DNA from 4 places in the Vallitalea okinawensis genome. Region 1 is predicted to be linked to each of the others. Evidence: riboswitches for the same ligand, from Rfam matches in the RefSeq annotation. Region 1 holds a riboswitch; each other region holds the start of a gene.
What was found. A riboswitch is a leader RNA that binds a small molecule or an ion and turns the genes downstream of it on or off. The one in region 1 is predicted to bind glycine.
Positions count from the first base shown of each region.

Region 2: linked by a shared signal. The riboswitch ahead of gcvT (glycine cleavage system aminomethyltransferase GcvT) and the one ahead of C1Y58_RS02040 (ACT domain-containing protein) in region 1 are both predicted to bind glycine.
Region 3: linked by a shared signal. The riboswitch ahead of C1Y58_RS25380 (PTS sugar transporter subunit IIC) and the one ahead of C1Y58_RS02040 (ACT domain-containing protein) in region 1 are both predicted to bind glycine.
Region 4: linked by a shared signal. The riboswitch ahead of gcvH (glycine cleavage system protein GcvH) and the one ahead of C1Y58_RS02040 (ACT domain-containing protein) in region 1 are both predicted to bind glycine.

Region 1 is NZ_PQDH01000001.1:411,233-415,453, forward strand. It holds gene C1Y58_RS02035 (sensor histidine kinase) at 1-1,023, opposite strand, end outside; glycine riboswitch at 1,359-1,449, shown strand; gene C1Y58_RS02040 (ACT domain-containing protein) at 1,612-1,905, shown strand; gene C1Y58_RS02045 (PFL family protein) at 1,898-3,256, shown strand; gene C1Y58_RS02050 (cold-shock protein) at 3,348-3,548, opposite strand; gene C1Y58_RS02055 (phosphatidylinositol-specific phospholipase C domain-containing protein) at 3,875-4,221, opposite strand, start outside.
Region 2 is NZ_PQDH01000010.1:130,875-135,095, forward strand. It holds gene C1Y58_RS21785 (AraC family transcriptional regulator) at 1-570, opposite strand, end outside; gene C1Y58_RS21790 (lipoate--protein ligase) at 582-1,559, opposite strand; glycine riboswitch at 1,888-1,986, shown strand; glycine riboswitch at 1,987-2,069, shown strand; gene gcvT (glycine cleavage system aminomethyltransferase GcvT) at 2,394-3,503, shown strand; gene gcvH (glycine cleavage system protein GcvH) at 3,570-3,956, shown strand; gene gcvPA (aminomethyl-transferring glycine dehydrogenase subunit GcvPA) at 4,008-4,221, shown strand, end outside.
Region 3 is NZ_PQDH01000029.1:3,951-8,171, reverse strand. It holds gene C1Y58_RS25390 (AraC family transcriptional regulator) at 158-994, shown strand; gene fni (type 2 isopentenyl-diphosphate Delta-isomerase) at 1,064-2,077, shown strand; glycine riboswitch at 2,270-2,367, shown strand; gene C1Y58_RS25380 (PTS sugar transporter subunit IIC) at 2,556-3,575, shown strand; gene C1Y58_RS25375 (Gfo/Idh/MocA family protein) at 3,694-4,221, shown strand, end outside.
Region 4 is NZ_PQDH01000007.1:42,544-46,764, forward strand. It holds gene lipA (lipoyl synthase) at 340-1,203, opposite strand; gene lipB (lipoyl(octanoyl) transferase LipB) at 1,214-1,882, opposite strand; gene gcvH (glycine cleavage system protein GcvH) at 1,919-2,302, opposite strand; glycine riboswitch at 2,435-2,545, opposite strand; gene C1Y58_RS17720 (hemerythrin domain-containing protein) at 2,797-3,351, opposite strand; gene fdhD (formate dehydrogenase accessory sulfurtransferase FdhD) at 3,557-4,221, opposite strand, start outside.

The DNA.
Region 1 (4,221 bases):
TAAATCATCTCTTTTAGAGTTTACAAACTGAGAAAGCATAACAGCTAAATCAACAACTTCAAAATAAAACGGCATTCGTTTTGTCTCAAGTTTTGAATAGTAAAACAGTTTTTGCAATAAATTATCCATATCACATGCTTTTTTATAACAGATGTTAACATATTGTTCACGTTTTTTTTCCGAATTTGCAACACCATCTTTCATGCCTTTTAAAAATCCTTTAATAGATGTTAGTGGCGTTCGAAGGTCATGGGAAATCCCTGATATCATATCTGTTCTAGCCTGATCATAGGCTGTGTTTTTCTTTGTTTCTTCATCAAGATATGCTTGCATTCCATTAAAAGCCTGGCATAGCTGTTCGAATTCTTCTTCACCCTGATACGTTATTTTCTCTAAAAAGTTATTATTCTCAATCCGTCCAACCCCAAGCATCAATGCTTGAATAGGTTCCATGATTTTTCTAACCAATCGCTCTGTATAGAAACGACTGATTAAATATATTCCTAAAATCCCACTAATTCCGAGCATCAAGTATCTAATAATAAACATCTGTACTCTATCAATACCAAATGACGTTATTTTTTTATTCTTATTAGTATTTATAGCATAAACCTGATAAATCTCACCATTCAGTGTCAAACGTCTTCTTACTATGGTCGCTGGCTCAAAAAAATAAACTGCATTTTCACTATTCCCCTGCATAGCACTAATCCTTTTTATCTTATCATCTTGTTCATCATATAATAAGGCTGAATAAATGAAGCTACCATTCTTTTCAACATATAATTCATAATCATATGTTGTTAATACTTTGCCTATTTGGGACCAGTTTGGCTCGTCAATCCCACGAATCAAACTTTGAACTGTATATACATTTTCATCAAGTTCATTATCATCCTCAATCGCTCGGATTAAGCCCTGACTAAATACTCCAACTGTAATAATTCCTGCAACAAATAATGTAACAAGTGAAGTTAAAACAATGAATGTATTAGATTTTAATACTAATTTTTTTATTGTCATCATTATCCCCTATTCTCATACCACTTCAAAGTAAATAGAAAAAGTAGCCCAATGACTGTATCACTGTAGAGTAATTTTGTTGTTTTATTCATAGATTCACCTCATGTATTGATTGTAGCAAATGAATCTAAAATATTAATTGTGAAAGTATAAATATTTTCTAAACAAAGTTGCGTCTATACAATTCTTCTTGGTATTTTTCTTTTTTAGCATCTTGTATAAATCATATCAATCAAATTGCTTATTGAAAAATTCCCGTATATCTGATATAATTCTTTTTAAATCCAAATAATTGCCAAAGGAAGGTAGTGGAAACAGCAAGTGTAACCGTTACTGGATGGAACTCTGGAGAGACTCAAATGAGCACCGAAGGGGAAAGCCATGATTCATGGTGAAGCTCTCAGGTAAAAGGACAGAGATAACAAGATTTTTATGTGTATAAATAATTTTGTTCTATCTAGAGACTAGCCCTGCTTAGTCTCTTTTTATAGTGTTGGAAAGTACTGGGTTTTGCTTATACAACTAGTCACTTTTCTTGTACATCTCTCCTAATTGAATTTTAAATAACCGAAGAAGGGACGCGTATAAATGAAAGCTATTATAAGTGTAATAGGAACCGATAAAATTGGTATTATCGCAAAAGTAACAACCATATTATCCGAGCAATCCGTTAATATTTTAGATATTAGTCAAACCATCATGCAAGATTATTTTACGATGATCATGGCCGTTGATCTTTCTAATATGACTTGTGGATTTAATGAATTAAAGAAATTATTAGAGAAGACAGGTACTGACATGGATTTATCTATCAAAATCCAGCATCAAGCTATATTTGATGCTATGCACAACATTGAATACGGGAGTGATCAGCATGAATAAATACGGTTCTGTACTAGAAACCATACAAATGATTGAAAAGGAAAAACTGGATATTCGTACAATTACCATGGGTATCTCTCTACAAGATTGCGCCGATGCAAACAGTTTAAAATCTTGTGAAAAAATATATGATAAGATTACTACCTATGCTGAGAGGCTAGTTGAAGAAGGTGAAAGGCTAGAAAATGAATATGGTATTCCAATTATCAATAAGAGAATTGCTGTAACCCCGATATCTTTAGTGGCTCAAGCATCCGAAGCAACTTCCTATGTAGATTATGCAAAAACATTAGACCGTGCTGCTAATGCTGTAGGCGTTAACTTTATAGGCGGTTTTTCAGCTTTGGTTCATAAAGGGTATTCAAAAGGCGATCGCATCTTAATAAATTCCATACCCGAAGCTTTGGCAGAGACAGAAAGAGTATGTTCATCCGTTAATATTGGCAGCACCAAAGCTGGTATCAACATGGATGCAGTTAAAGATATGGGTGAGATCGTTAAGAAAGCTGCATACCTTACTCGCAATCAAGATAGTATTGGTTGTGCTAAGTTAGTGATCTTTGCTAACTCAGTGGAAGATAACCCTTTTATGGCAGGTGCTTATCATGGTATAGGTGAACCAGAAGCAGTTATTAATGTAGGTGTTAGCGGCCCTGGTGTCGTTAAGTCTGCTCTTGAGAAAATAAAAGGACAAAGTTTTGATCAAGTGGCGGAAACCATTAAACGGACTGCTTTTAAAATAACGAGAGCAGGTCAACTGATTGGTCACGAAGCTGCCGATCGTTTAAATGTACCTTTTGGTATTTTAGACTTATCTCTAGCACCCACTCCTGAAGTTGGAGATTCTGTTGCTAGAATTTTAGAAGAAATTGGATTAGAGCGATGTGGATGCCATGGTACAACTGCTGCACTGGCCATGCTCAATGATGCTGTTAAAAAGGGGGGGATAATGGCTTCTTCTCATGTTGGTGGATTAAGTGGTGCTTTTATACCTGTTAGCGAAGATGAAGGTATGATTGAAGCTGTAAAGCAAGGTTCTCTTACCTTTGATAAATTAGAAGCTATGACTTGTGTATGTTCTGTGGGATTAGACATGATTGCAATTCCAGGCGATACACCAGCTTCTACTATATCAGCTATCATTGCTGACGAAGCTGCTATCGGTGTTATTAATCAAAAGACAACAGCTGTTAGAATTATCCCAGTACATGGTAAAGGTCTGGGTGAGGAAGTTGTATTTGGTGGTTTATTAGGTCAAGCTCCTATCATGAAAGTCTCCTCTTTCTCCTCAGAGAAATTCATCAATCGTGGTGGTCGAATACCAGCCCCTGTTCACAGTTTTAAAAATTAGAAACTAAAAAAAGTGACTAGAGTCACTTTTTTTAGACAAATATAAAACCCTGAAGAATAATCTTCAGGGTTAGTAATCATAATAAAAATGATTAAGCAGGAGTTACGTTCTCAGCTTGAGGGCCTTTAGCGCCTTCAACGATTTCGAAAGAAACTTCTTCGCCTTCTTCTAAAGTTTTGTAACCATCTTTGTTGATTTGTGAGAAGTGTACGAATACGTCGTTACCTTCTTCTGTAGTGATGAAACCAAAACCTTTTTCTGCGTTAAACCATTTTACTGTACCTTTTACCATAATTACTTACCTCCAAGATAATATTACCTTTAATCCTTGGAAAGAGAAAATCTTTATTACTTATACTACACTATAATACAACTTCTAATAAGAATCATTATGTGGCTCTAAAGATAATAAACTACTTCACTTCCGAATCAAAGTATGTGATAAGTATACACCTTTTAAAGGCAAATAGCAATAATTTTTTTCAAAATACTTAATTCTTTTCATTTAAATTATATCTTAGCTAATATATTATACTTATCACCTTATTATAATAAGAAATTTATGCTGTTTTTATTTATCCACTATTTTCCTATTTTATATAAAATAGCTATGTCTTTTTATTTCCATTTAGCTATGTTAAAATTAATAATTTTTTCAATGGTCTTGTAATCCATATAATCCAACATAATAATATTATTTCCCCCACCTTTATTACCTGTTTTATCATAATTATCTTCTAACCAATTGAGAACAACTGGATTTGTCTCTTCCGATAACTCATAAAGTGTCATACCATCCAAGATTGCGCCAATGTCAAAAGCTGGTGTACGTACACCTTGAAGAACAAATAATAATTCATCCTCAGCAGTATTGAGATACTCATCTAAAAGGCTACTAAAAGCAGTTATATCTAGGTTATCTGAATTATATGTATTAATTAAACTGCTTTGCCTACTCAAAATCA
Region 2 (4,221 bases), on a different contig from region 1:
AATCATGTCCAATGTAATAACAGCCTCATAGTTATTAGCCACGAACTGCTCCACCTGTTGGATGATAGGGTTATTTAGTATATGTGTTGATGAGCATTTATCTTTATAGTTTTTGTAAAGATGATGGGTTAATTCCAGTATTTTAGACTGGACTAGTAATGGACTTTGAATCCTATGATCAAGTGTTTTTAAGCCTTCAAAAAAGGTTAATAGTGGTGTAGTATCAATGTTATATTTTTGGGTGCTATAATAAAAGTTGTATATAAATTTACTTATATCAGGATCATTTAGAACACAATTAAATAATGATGGGTGAAATTGTAGCATGATTTTCCTATTATTCTGTTGGTCATCTATGGCATGGATAGCTTTTGATCCAATAATAAGTAAATCATCAGGTCTTAAACAATAGTCAGTTTGAGATACATGGATATGCGAGATGCCCTCGCAGATATAGAATAACTCGACTTCTTCATGCCAATGAGCTGGAAAGTGAAGTTGGCTGTTATCACTGTAACTCAAGCGAGCTTTAGCACCTTTAAAATCAAGAATTTCATGATACTCACACACTGAAATCCCCCCTAGAAAAGACCTTTAACGAATGTATCAACATCAATACCTATAAAATAATCTTCAAGATTTAGATCTTTTAATTGATCCTTAATAGCTTCTAACTCATGTTTAGTTCCAACAAGTTTTTTTTCAATGACATGAACGTCCTCTTTATTAAAGAAGTCACCGTAAATTCTTAAATCCTCTAGTGAACCATTTTTTACGTTGAAGTGATATTCAATTGTACCACCTGAATAGCGGATTGCATTAGTAAACCCATAGGTAGCTTGTTTACCATAAGTCCAATCCCATGTATCATACTTGTTATCTACTAGTTGTTGGATAGTGTTTGTTTCAGTCTCATTCAGTTGATAGAAGCTGCTATGAGAAGAACCTGTTATGTGCTTAGCGATAGCATCTACAAAATATTCAATTGACATAGGCTGAGGAAGATGACTAGAGATATTTGTTACACGGCTTTTGACGGATTTAACGTTCTTATCTTTAAACTTTAATGGATTAACTTTTAATGCCTTTGATAAATCTGCCATGTTTGAACTGAATAAAAGGGTTCCGTGATGTAAGATTCTATTTTTTGAAACATGTTGAGCGTTTCCAGAGAACTTTTTACCATCGATGGTTAAATCGTTTCGGCCAGAAAAAATAGCTTCTACACCTAGTTGATTGAGAACTTCTAATATAGGCTTTGTGAATTCTTTAAAACTTTCAGCTGTATTCTTCTCCACATTAGTTATAAAGCAAAAATTTAAATTTCCTAAATCATGAAAGACTGCACCACCACCTGAAAGGCGTCTAATGACAGGGATATTATGCTCTTTAACATGGTCATAATTGATTTCGGCAATAGTATTTTGATGGGTGCCAACGATTATAGATGGTGCATTACGATAAAGATAAAAGACATCCTCATCTTTGTTTTTTAATAAATACTCTTCAGTAGCTAAGTTGAAATAGGGGTTATTTGTTGTACTAATAATGGATAACATAATAAGTACCTCCTCAGAATGACAATTAATTTCGTAATCTATACGGTTAATGGAACCATACACTATGAATCAGAATATTAATAATTATTATAATTTAAACTATCTACCCTAGCAAGCGAATTAGAGAATAGTGAAAAATTTCTTTATTTAGATTGTAACATCATCCTCATCTTATACTAGTTAAATCATACAATTTGGTATAGCATCTTAGAAATTATTTAATGGGATTTATCAGAATAACAGAAAAATAATTATTATTGCAAATACATAGTTGATAAACTTATCATTTTGTAATATGATTAAAGTAACAGAATATTTACGTGGCTAATTGAAGTTAGCGAGAGAGATCTTAGGGCGCCGAAGATGTAATATAAAGTATAGCCAAATACTTATAGAAACTTTCAGGCAAAAGGATCGCTAGCGGATAGCACTCTGGAAAGCATTTATGCACCCAAGGAGCAATACATATGACATGTAGAATCTCTCAGGTAAAAATACAGAGGGTAAATGGCGTTTATTTATAATGCCATTTACCCTCTTTCTATTTTTAAAGGGGCATAATCTCAATAGTTTTATTAAGGATAATCTATTGATTTTATGTATATAAGTTGAATTCAATAAATTGCTATGAGCCTAGCAATTATTTAGAACTATTCACCTATAATTAAAGAATATATATTGAACTAAAGATAAATACTCGAAATGTTTAGTTCATATATAGTATTAACTAATAATTTAATGAGAGTATAGGAAACATTATAGTATGTAAATAGTGAAGTAATTGAAGTATGCAAATCTAGTAAAACGTAAAAAATCATAAAGGAGGGTATTCAATTGGATAATACAAAACGAACTTTTTTGTATGAAAAGCATTTAGAACACGGTGGAAAAATGATTGATTTTGCTGGTTGGGCATTACCTGTACAATACAAGGGATTAATAGAAGAGCATGATGCAGTTCGTCAAGCTGCGGGTCTATTTGATGTAAGTCATATGGGAGAAGTATCTGTCATTGGTAAAGAAGCAGAAAAATTTGTGAACTATCTAGTCACTAATGATGTAGAACCAATGGTAAATGGTCAAGTGATCTATACACCCATGTGTAATGAAAAAGGTGGCGTCGTTGATGATCTCTTAGTCTATAAGTTCAATACACAAGAATATTTACTAGTTATCAACGCAAGTAATACAGAGAAAGACTATGAGTGGATGCAAGGCTTATCTAAAGACTTTGATATTAAGCTAGAGAATATATCAGATAATTATGCTCAGATTGCGCTTCAAGGACCTAAAGCAGAAGAGATCCTACAACCCTTAACAGATTTGAATTTAAGTGAATTAACATTCTATACATTTAAAGATGAAACGACTATTGCAGGCAAAAAGGTATTAGTTTCTCGTACAGGATATACTGGAGAAGATGGCTTTGAAATCTATGCCAATAGCAAAGAAGCACCTCAATTATGGTCAGCCATCATGGAACAAGGGAAAGACAAAGGACTTTTACCAGCAGGATTGGGTGCTAGAGATACTTTACGTTTCGAAGCTTCACTTCCTCTTTACGGTAATGAATTAACAGATAATATAACGCCATTAGAAGCTGGACTTGGTATGTTTGTGAAGTTGTATAAGGATGATTTTGTTGGCAAAGAAGTTCTTGCAAAGCAGAAAGAGGTAGGGCTAAAAAGAAAAGTCATCGGTTTCGAACTTACGAAGAAGAGTATTACAAGACACGGTTATCCTATTTTAGATAGTGAAGGAAATAAGATTGGTGAAGTAACAACAGGATACTATTTACCATCCATTGATAAAAGTATAGGTATGGGACTTGTTGATATTGACCATGCTAAACTAGGAACAGAGATTAGTATACAAGTACGAAAGAAGACAGTGGATGCTGTTGTAAGAAGTAAACGGTTTATGGAAAAGAAATATAAGAAATAAGCTTGAAAGTATATTTAATAAAGAACTTAAAGAAGTTAATTAAAAATAAATAAGGAGGCGTTGATAATGAAAATTGAACAGGGATTATATTATACTACTGACCATGAGTGGATTAAGGTTGACGGTGACAAAGCACGAATTGGTATAACTGACTATGCTCAAGATAAGATGGGTGATATTGTTTTTGTTGAGTTACCAGAAGTTGATGAGACATATAGTGAGGGCGACGTATTATGTGTAGTAGAGTCAGTTAAGGCGGCATCAGATGTATTTATGCCATTGTCAGGAACAGTTACTGAAGCCAATGAAGAGCTAGAAGATGCACCTGAATCATTGAATGAAGATCCTTATGGAAATTGGATAGCTGAAATCGTTGAATTTGATACAGAAGCTTTAGAAGAAATGATGTCAGCTGAAAAGTATGAAGAATTTATAGGCAGTCTAGACGATTAAAAAAGAGAATTTGATTCATTAATGACATGTTAAAAGAATAGGGGGTATAACATGCATCCATATCTACCACACACGGATGAAGACATTCAACAAATGCTAAAAAGTATCGGGGTAGAAACAATTGAAGAATTATTTCATGATATTCCCGAGGAAATAAGACTAAAAGAAGAATTAAAAGTACTAAAAAGAAAAAGTGAATTTGAAACACGTAAAGATTTAAAAAATATGAGTAACCAAAACATTAACTTAGATGGAGCAACATGTT
Region 3 (4,221 bases), on a different contig from region 1:
TTTACTTGTGGTATAGGAAAGTACTGCGTTTTGCTCGCAAGGAACCATACTTTCCTATCTCCAGTTTAAATGTGGCGTTAGCCACTTTTGTACTGATAAAACCTCAACAAGTTTAGCATAATCTGCTATAATGAAAGAAAAACCGTGGAGGCTTTTTATGCTGAAGTTAGAAAGCTATATTGAGATAGATACATTAATGACCTTCTATTATTTTGATTTTGCTAAGAATTATGTTTTTAAAGGTGAAAAACATAATTTTTGGGAAATGGTATATGTAGATAAGGGTGTTCTTGAAGTTATGGCTGATACGAAACATTATGTTCTAAATGCAGGTCAAATGATTTTTCATAAGCCCAATGAATTTCATAGTTTATGGGCTAATGGTGAAGTTGCGCCTAATGTTGTAGTTGTATCATTCGTAAGTCATTCAGATATAATGAAGACTTTTGAAAAAAAGATACTTCAATTAAATACTGAACAGAAGGAACTGTATAAAAAATTTATCAAAATAGCTAGAGGGCATTTAAATAAACATCATGAATTAATTGAGGACAATCCAGTAATAAGACAAATGCTTAAAATGAGCTTGGAAGCCTTTTTGTTAGAAATGATGCAAAATCAAGATGAAAGAAAATTGCCAGAATCCCTTCCCACAAAAGAAAGAATGGAAAAAGATATTGTTGATCATATTATTGAGTACATTAGAAAGAACTACAATATAAATCTATGCCTTCAAGATATTGCGGGGTACACTAACTTAAGTACATCATATATTAAAGCACTATTTAAACGACGTATGAATATAAGCTTAATGCGTTATTATAGACAGGTTAGAATTGAAAAAGCAAAAGAATTAATGAGAGAATCTTCAATGAGTTTCACTGAGATAGCAGATAAACTGGGATATGCATCTGTTCATTACTTCTCCAAGCAATTTAAAGATATAACAGGAATGACACCAACAGAATACTCTAAATCAATGGTTAATTATTAGAGGATTCTGTTAGAATACAGTGATTACTTATAATTTAGCAACATTAAACACATAAGATGAGGTGGCCACATGAGTAGAGCAAATAGAAAGAAGGATCACATTAGGATTTTTGAAGCATGTGAATTTGGTAATAGAGGAATCGATTATTTTGAGCAAATGAAGTTATCCCATAATGCATTACCTGAAATAGATTTTAATGACATTGATACATCTACAGTATTCCTTGATAAAAAAATTGGTTATCCAATAATGATTAATGCTATTACGGGTGGAATTGAAGAAGTTTACAAAATGAATAGAGACTTAGCTAAGGTGGCAAAAAGATTTAACATTCCCATGGCTGTTGGATCTCAATCCATAGCTGTTAAGAATAAAGGAGATAAGACAAGTTTTCAAGTTGTTCGTGAAGTCATGGGAGATGGTGTTGTTATTGCCAATATCGGTGCAGGTCAATCATATGAGCATGTTTATGAAGCAGTTCATATGATAGAGGCTGACGCTATCCAACTCCACATCAATGTTGCTCAGGAAATTATCATGCCAGAAGGTGACCGTTCATTTAAGGGGGTAATAGAACATATTGCTCGTTTAAAGGAGCGTTTAGATTGTCCTATAATCGTCAAAGAAGTTGGATTTGGCATATCTGGTGAAGTGGCAAAGAGACTTCAAGATGTTGGCATAGAATATATTGACGTCAGTGGAAAAGGTGGAACCAATTTCATCGAAATAGAAGATCAAAGAAACAACAAAAAAATTTATGAAGACTTTTATGAGTGGGGTATACCTACTCCAGTATGTATACATCAATGTCGACAGGAAGCATCGAATTTAAAACTCATTGCTAGTGGTGGTATTCAAAAAGCTGATCATATTTTTAAGTCGCTAGTATTAGGAAGCCATATCGTTGGTATGAGTGGTAGAGTATTGGACGAGTATTTAAAGAATGGTTTACACCAAACAGAGAGTTTTATTGAAGATTTATTGCATAAATTTAAAATTTTTATGTTGTTGACAGGATGTTGTGATATAAGTAAAATTCAGTATGTTCCCTATCACTGGGAGAAGATGTTATTGGAAAAATAAGAGAATAAAAAAGTTAAGGAAGTGCATTGACTTTTATGGAAATTCTCAATATACTATAATTGAATTTAAAATTGTAATGGATGAAGGATGTTGGAGATATCTTTAGTGATTTAGTCTGAAGATAACCGGAGAAGAAAGAAGGTGTGATGCTTGAAACACCTATCGAAGCTTTCAGGTCAGCCTACAATATCTGGACATTACCCTGGAGAGAGTCAATGAATTGACCATCGAAGAAGAAATTTACGTTTCAACGTAAAGAAGCTTTCAGATAAAAGGACAGGGCGTAAAAAGCGTAGCTTTGCTATTACTTTTTGCGCTCTTTTTAGTGGGGAAACAATTAACCTGCCTAGTCGGACTACGACTATGTTCTTTTATAGGGAGGCTTTTTCCTATAGTTGATGTGATAAATAATTCACAATTAGTTGACTAGATATGGACTAAAAATGAGCATAAAAAAGAACTTGAGGAGGATTAGCATATGGAAATATTAATGGGTGTTGTTTTACTTGTCTTAGTTTTAGGTGTTTTTTCATTATTTAGTCTAAAGGCACCAAAAGGTAGTCTAGCCATGTCAGGCCTAGCCAATGCTGCTATAGCTACCTTTCTTGTAGAAGCGATACATAAATATATTTTAGGTGATTTCATAGGTATTCAATTTTTAAACGAGACCGGAAGTGTTGCTGGTGGCATGGGTGGAGTTGCAGCAGCAGCCTTAGTAGCATTAAGTATGGGAGTAAACCCAATTTTTGCTTTGGTTACTGCAGTGGCTATCGCTGATTTTGGAATTCTACCAGGATTTATTGTAGGTTATTTAATGGGATGGATTGCACCTTATATAGAAAAGAAATTGCCTAAAGGTATCAATATCATCTTAGGTGCATTAATATTAGCACCTATTGCGCGTCTTGTTGCTGTAGCGTGTGATCCATTTGTTACAATTATATTGGATACAGTAGGTACAACTTTAATGGCTGCAACAGAACAATCACCTATTCTAATGGGCTTTTTCTTAGGTGGTTTGATTAAAATGATCTGTACCTCACCATTGAGTTCAATGGCATTAACAGCCATGTTAGGTCTAACAGGTTTACCTATGGGTATTGCGGCCATAGCCTGTTTCGGTGGTACATTTACAAACGGTATTATATTTAAGCGTTTAAAACTTGGAGATCAAGGAAAAGTAGTTTCAGTGATGCTTGAGCCGCTAACTCAGGCAGATATCATAACCTCTAATCCACTGCCTGTTTATTGCTCTAATTTCCTTGGAGGGGGGGTATCTGGAATCATTGCAGCCAGCTTAGGTATTGTTAATAATGCACCTGGGACTGCAGCACCTATTCCAGGAATGTTAGCACCATTTGCTTTCAATGATCCAGTAAATGTCGTCATAGCCTTAGCTTTAGCAGCAATTGCAGGTAGCTTAGCAGGCATATTTGGTGCTCAGGTCTTTAGATTGATTAAATATAAACCTGTTACCCCTGCTACCAGCAAGGCATAAAAAAGCCAAATTCATAAAAACCAAGTCTTTTTTGATAAAGACGTCAGAGTCAACCTCTCCTATAATAGTATTAAATACAATTACTGATGAAATACTTTATATAAAGGAGATGGATGAGATGAAACAAGTGACAGCGATAGTTATCGGAGCAGGAGATAGAGGAAACATCTATGCCAAGTATGCTTTAACACATTCTAAGGATATAAAAATAGTAGCAGTAGCAGAACCAGATCAAGAAAAAAGAACGCAAATGATGGAAGCACATAACATCTCTAAAGAGAATGTTTTTGAAAGTTGGGAAGAGTTATTAGCTCAACCTAAATTAGCAGATGCGGCTATCATTGCAACCCTTGATAAAGATCATTATGAGCCAACTAAACTTGCTTTGGAGAAGGACTACCATATATTACTTGAGAAGCCTTTATCTAATAATGCTAAGGAATGCGTATTACTAGGTGAGTTAGCAAAAGAATATCCTCACAAAGTATTTTCAGTATGCCATGTCCTTCGTTATACCAAGTTCTTCTCAAAACTTAAGGAACTAGTCGACCGTCGTGTGATTGGTGATATCATGACTATTAATCATAATGAATATGTTGGACGTATACATCAGTCACATAGTTTTGTCAGAGGGAATTGGGGTAAC
Region 4 (4,221 bases), on a different contig from region 1:
AATATTATAGGGTGAAATATAAATAAGTTAGACCTGATTGCTGGTATAAGTTTGATTTGAGTTTAATGGAATTAAATTAAGTAAGATAGATGTTTAGTTTGAATAAATAAATGAAATATTAGTTTAGTGATATTAAATAATTTTAATTATATTATACATTCATAAGGTTATTTTTGTCAATTGTTTTAATCATTCCTCCTAAAAAATGTTATAGTTAACATACAAAAGTGTCTAATGCCACATTACTTTTATAAGCAAAACGCAATACTTTCCTACACTAAAAAAAGGGCGTATCGCCCTAAATATTTTTCATTTATTTATGAGATGCCCCCCGCTTTTTTAATCCTCTTTGTTATTATACATCTCAGCAGCATTGTATGAACTTCTTACTAATGGGTCAGATGCTACAAAGCTAAATCCAAGCTTAAGAGCTTCTTCCTTATACTTATTAAAAATTTCCGGATGGACATACTCTTTAACGGGGTAATGTTCTTTGCTAGGTGCTAAGTACTGCCCTATCGTTAAGAAATCACATCCTGCTTCTCTTAAATCCTTCAATACCTCTAACACTTCTTCTTGTCTTTCTCCAAGACCTACCATTATCCCTGATTTGGTAAATATCTTATTATCAACAGCCTTTATATTCTTTAGCAATTCCAAAGATCTTTTATAAATTGCCTCTGGCCGAACTTCATTGTATAGTCTTGGAATGGTTTCAATATTATGATTGATTATTTCTGGTTTAGCATCCACTATTTTTTTAAGAGCTTCTTTATTCCCCTGAAAGTCTGGTATCAGTACCTCAATAATAATTCTTTTCTGATATGATTTTATGGCTTCTATGACTTCAGCAAAGTGTCCTGCTCCCCCATCTGCTAGATCATCTCGTGTTACGGAAGTAATGACCACATGCTTTAGTCCAAGTTCTTTAACGGCTTTTGCAATATTCTCAGGTTCCTTTTGGTCAACCATCTCTAGGTGTCCATGGGATACGTTACAGAATTTGCAATGACGTGAACATTGGCTCCCCAAGATCATAAAAGTTGCAGTCCTTTTACTAAAGCATTCCATTCTATTAGGACAACTAGCTTCTTCACAGACGGTATTTAATGATAATCTTTCAAGTATCTCTTTCACAACATCTAAGCTTCGCCCTTTATTTAGATCTATTCTAAGCCATTCTGGTTTTCGTAAGACGTTCAAAACATTCCTCCTATTTTTGAATACTAAAATTTTTTTCATGATAATCACATTTAAACACTTTACAGAAGTATTCTAAAACAGATTTATATTCTTCATCAAAATCAACCTTTTTTCCTATTAAGTTCTCAACGGATGTTACACCTTTATCCCGGATACCACAGGGTATGATAAAATCAAAGTGATTCAAATTTGTACTAACATTAAAGGCAAAACCATGCATCGTAACGCCACGTTTAACAGCCAAACCAATTGCAGTAATCTTAGAATCACCAACCCATACACCAGTATGCTTTGGGTTTCTATAGGCACTCATATTATACTTATCACTCAATAAAGTAATAAAAACCTCTTCTAGATTCTCGACAAACTGTCTTAGAGTCCTCTTTGATTCTCTTAAATTGAATATAGGATAGCCAACTATTTGACCAGGTCCGTGGTATGTCACATCTCCTCCTCTATTGGCTTCAAAAATCTTTATGCCATTGTTCTCCAGCATGTTTTTTGCACCAATAATGTGTGACCTATCTGCTTGCCTTCCTAAGGTTATAACAGGTGGATGTTCTACCAGAATTAATGTATCATCAATCCTATTATCTTGTCTTTTTTTTAATGTTTCCCATTGAATTTCTAAAGCCTTATTGTATGGACATCTTCCCAAATTTAATACATTTAAATTCATCTAACACCACCTCCTCATTGGCACTTTAATACAACATTAACTTTCACTTTTACAAAATTCTTCGTATTCTTTTGATTTCATTAAACCATCAAGCTCAGTATCATCTGACATTTCTAGAGCCAGTATCCAGCTTTCATATGGCTTTTCATTAAGAAGTTCTGGAGAATCTTCAAGTTCATCATTAATTTCTACTACTTTACCTGAAAGAGGTGAATAGGAGTCTGAAGCAGCTTTTACTGATTCTATTACTCCATAAACATCTCCAGCACTTAACTCATCATCAACTTCAGGCATTTCAATAAAAACAATCCCTCCTAAAGCATCTTGTGCATAGTCAGTGATACCTATAAAAGCTTTTGCTCCTTCAACCTTGATCCACTCATGATCCTTTGAATAATAAAGTCCTTCTAATATTTTCATTGTAACTCCTCCTATATTTTTTATTATTGCTTTAAAGCATTAAATAAATTACCTTGGTTTATAAACTCTCTTTTTCTCTTTAACTTTGAAACATAAAAAAGAGAACATAAAGGCATTGCAAAGCAAAACACCATTATATTCTCTGTCTTCTAACCTGAGAGTTTCTACACTACTATCAATTTTAGCCATAATAGTGTATTTCACCTTCGGCGCCGGTGTACCGGGCTCTCCAGAGTTCCATCAAATAGCACTACTTTTGCCTGAAAGTTTCTATAATAAGTCTGGTAGTCTTTTATATTGCTTCTTCGGCTTCTTAAAAAGATATCTCATGCCATCATCACTTGGTCATATTAATTTTGAATATATTTCTTAGATATTTTTATCATATAACACTTTTCTTAAAATTACAATAATGAATAATGATAATTTTGCATTATTCGATTAATTCCTTGAATGACCCCTGCCTTGGCAGGGACAGTTGTTTGAATCACTTACTAACCTACTTTATTTTCCAGTTCCTCTAGAATAGCTATATACTTCTCCTGTACTTTGTTATCAGTAGCTGTCATTTCAATTTTCTTAGATTCTTTTTCTATTCTATCAAGGATTTCAGTGGATAATTGCTTCTCACCAAGGGGATAAATAAGATTGTCTTCTTTATCAATATGACGATATAATAAGTGTGTATAAGAAATACTATTAGCAATGACATCTAACTTAGCTTCTTCATTGCCATCCTCTACTTCTTTCACAGCCGCTTCTAAGTTTTGCATGTATAATCGACCTTGGTCATGCTCTACTAACATGCCTGTTACAGGACCTAACCTATTTTCTTCATTAAGGTTTATTTTCAATTCTTTAAATAATAGTTCCTCTTCTTTACTATGATGATGTTTATCGGCATAATTTCTTACAAAGTCAATTACTTTATAAAAATCTTTATAATCTACTTCTTCATGATTTAATATCTTCATGCATACTTTTCTTACTACTTTAAGCATTCTTAGAATATATTGATGTTCTTCCATCATAATTTTTATTGATTCCATAGGATCATCCCTTCGTTTTTAAAATCAATTTATCTTTTATAGTATTAGCCTTATGTATCGTTTCATATTCCATTTATCAATCGGCTATATTATAAAGTATATGGGAGAATCATATGAATTTCAGTAACCCATGTTACATCTATAAGTTTACACCTCTTCTCTCTAAATAAACTGTTTGATCTAAACTTGTATCATTGTCCCCTTATTACGCGTAGATATTCATTCTTCCTCCTCTAACAAAACCACAAAGCTGCATGTTAAGTTCTCTAGCCATATCTATGGCTCTATCAGTGGGTGCAGATCTTGAAGCAAGAATAGGAATCCTCCATTTAGCGACTTTTTTAATAATTCCAGAAGATACTCTACATGAAGTTAGTATCATCTTATCCTGAAGGTTAACGTCTTCTAATAATGCCTTTCCTATCACTTTATCAACGGCATTATGTCTCCCGATATCTTCTCTAAATATAAGTATCTTATTTTGATCACACAAGGCACAACTATGAACTCCTCCAGTCTCCATAAAAAGCTGGGACTTTGAATCAAATATCTTCATCAACTCAATAACTTGTTGAGGTGCATAATAAATAGTCGTTGTATTTAAGACTGTTTTATCTATAGGATTGATGGTAAATTCTTCAGATAGTTGGACATAAGCCTTTCCATCCTTATAATCAACCTCAATGCCAATAATTTGTGTCTTAGAACTAATTAATTCATTTGAAAGCATATAACCAAGAGTTAATTCTTTCAAAAATTCTGGTGTACATGGTAGCTCAATAAAGGTTTTTTGATTGATAATTATATTCAGTATATATTCTGTTATAATCCTATCTTCAGTATTTATCAAGTTCCCATTATGATATTGCT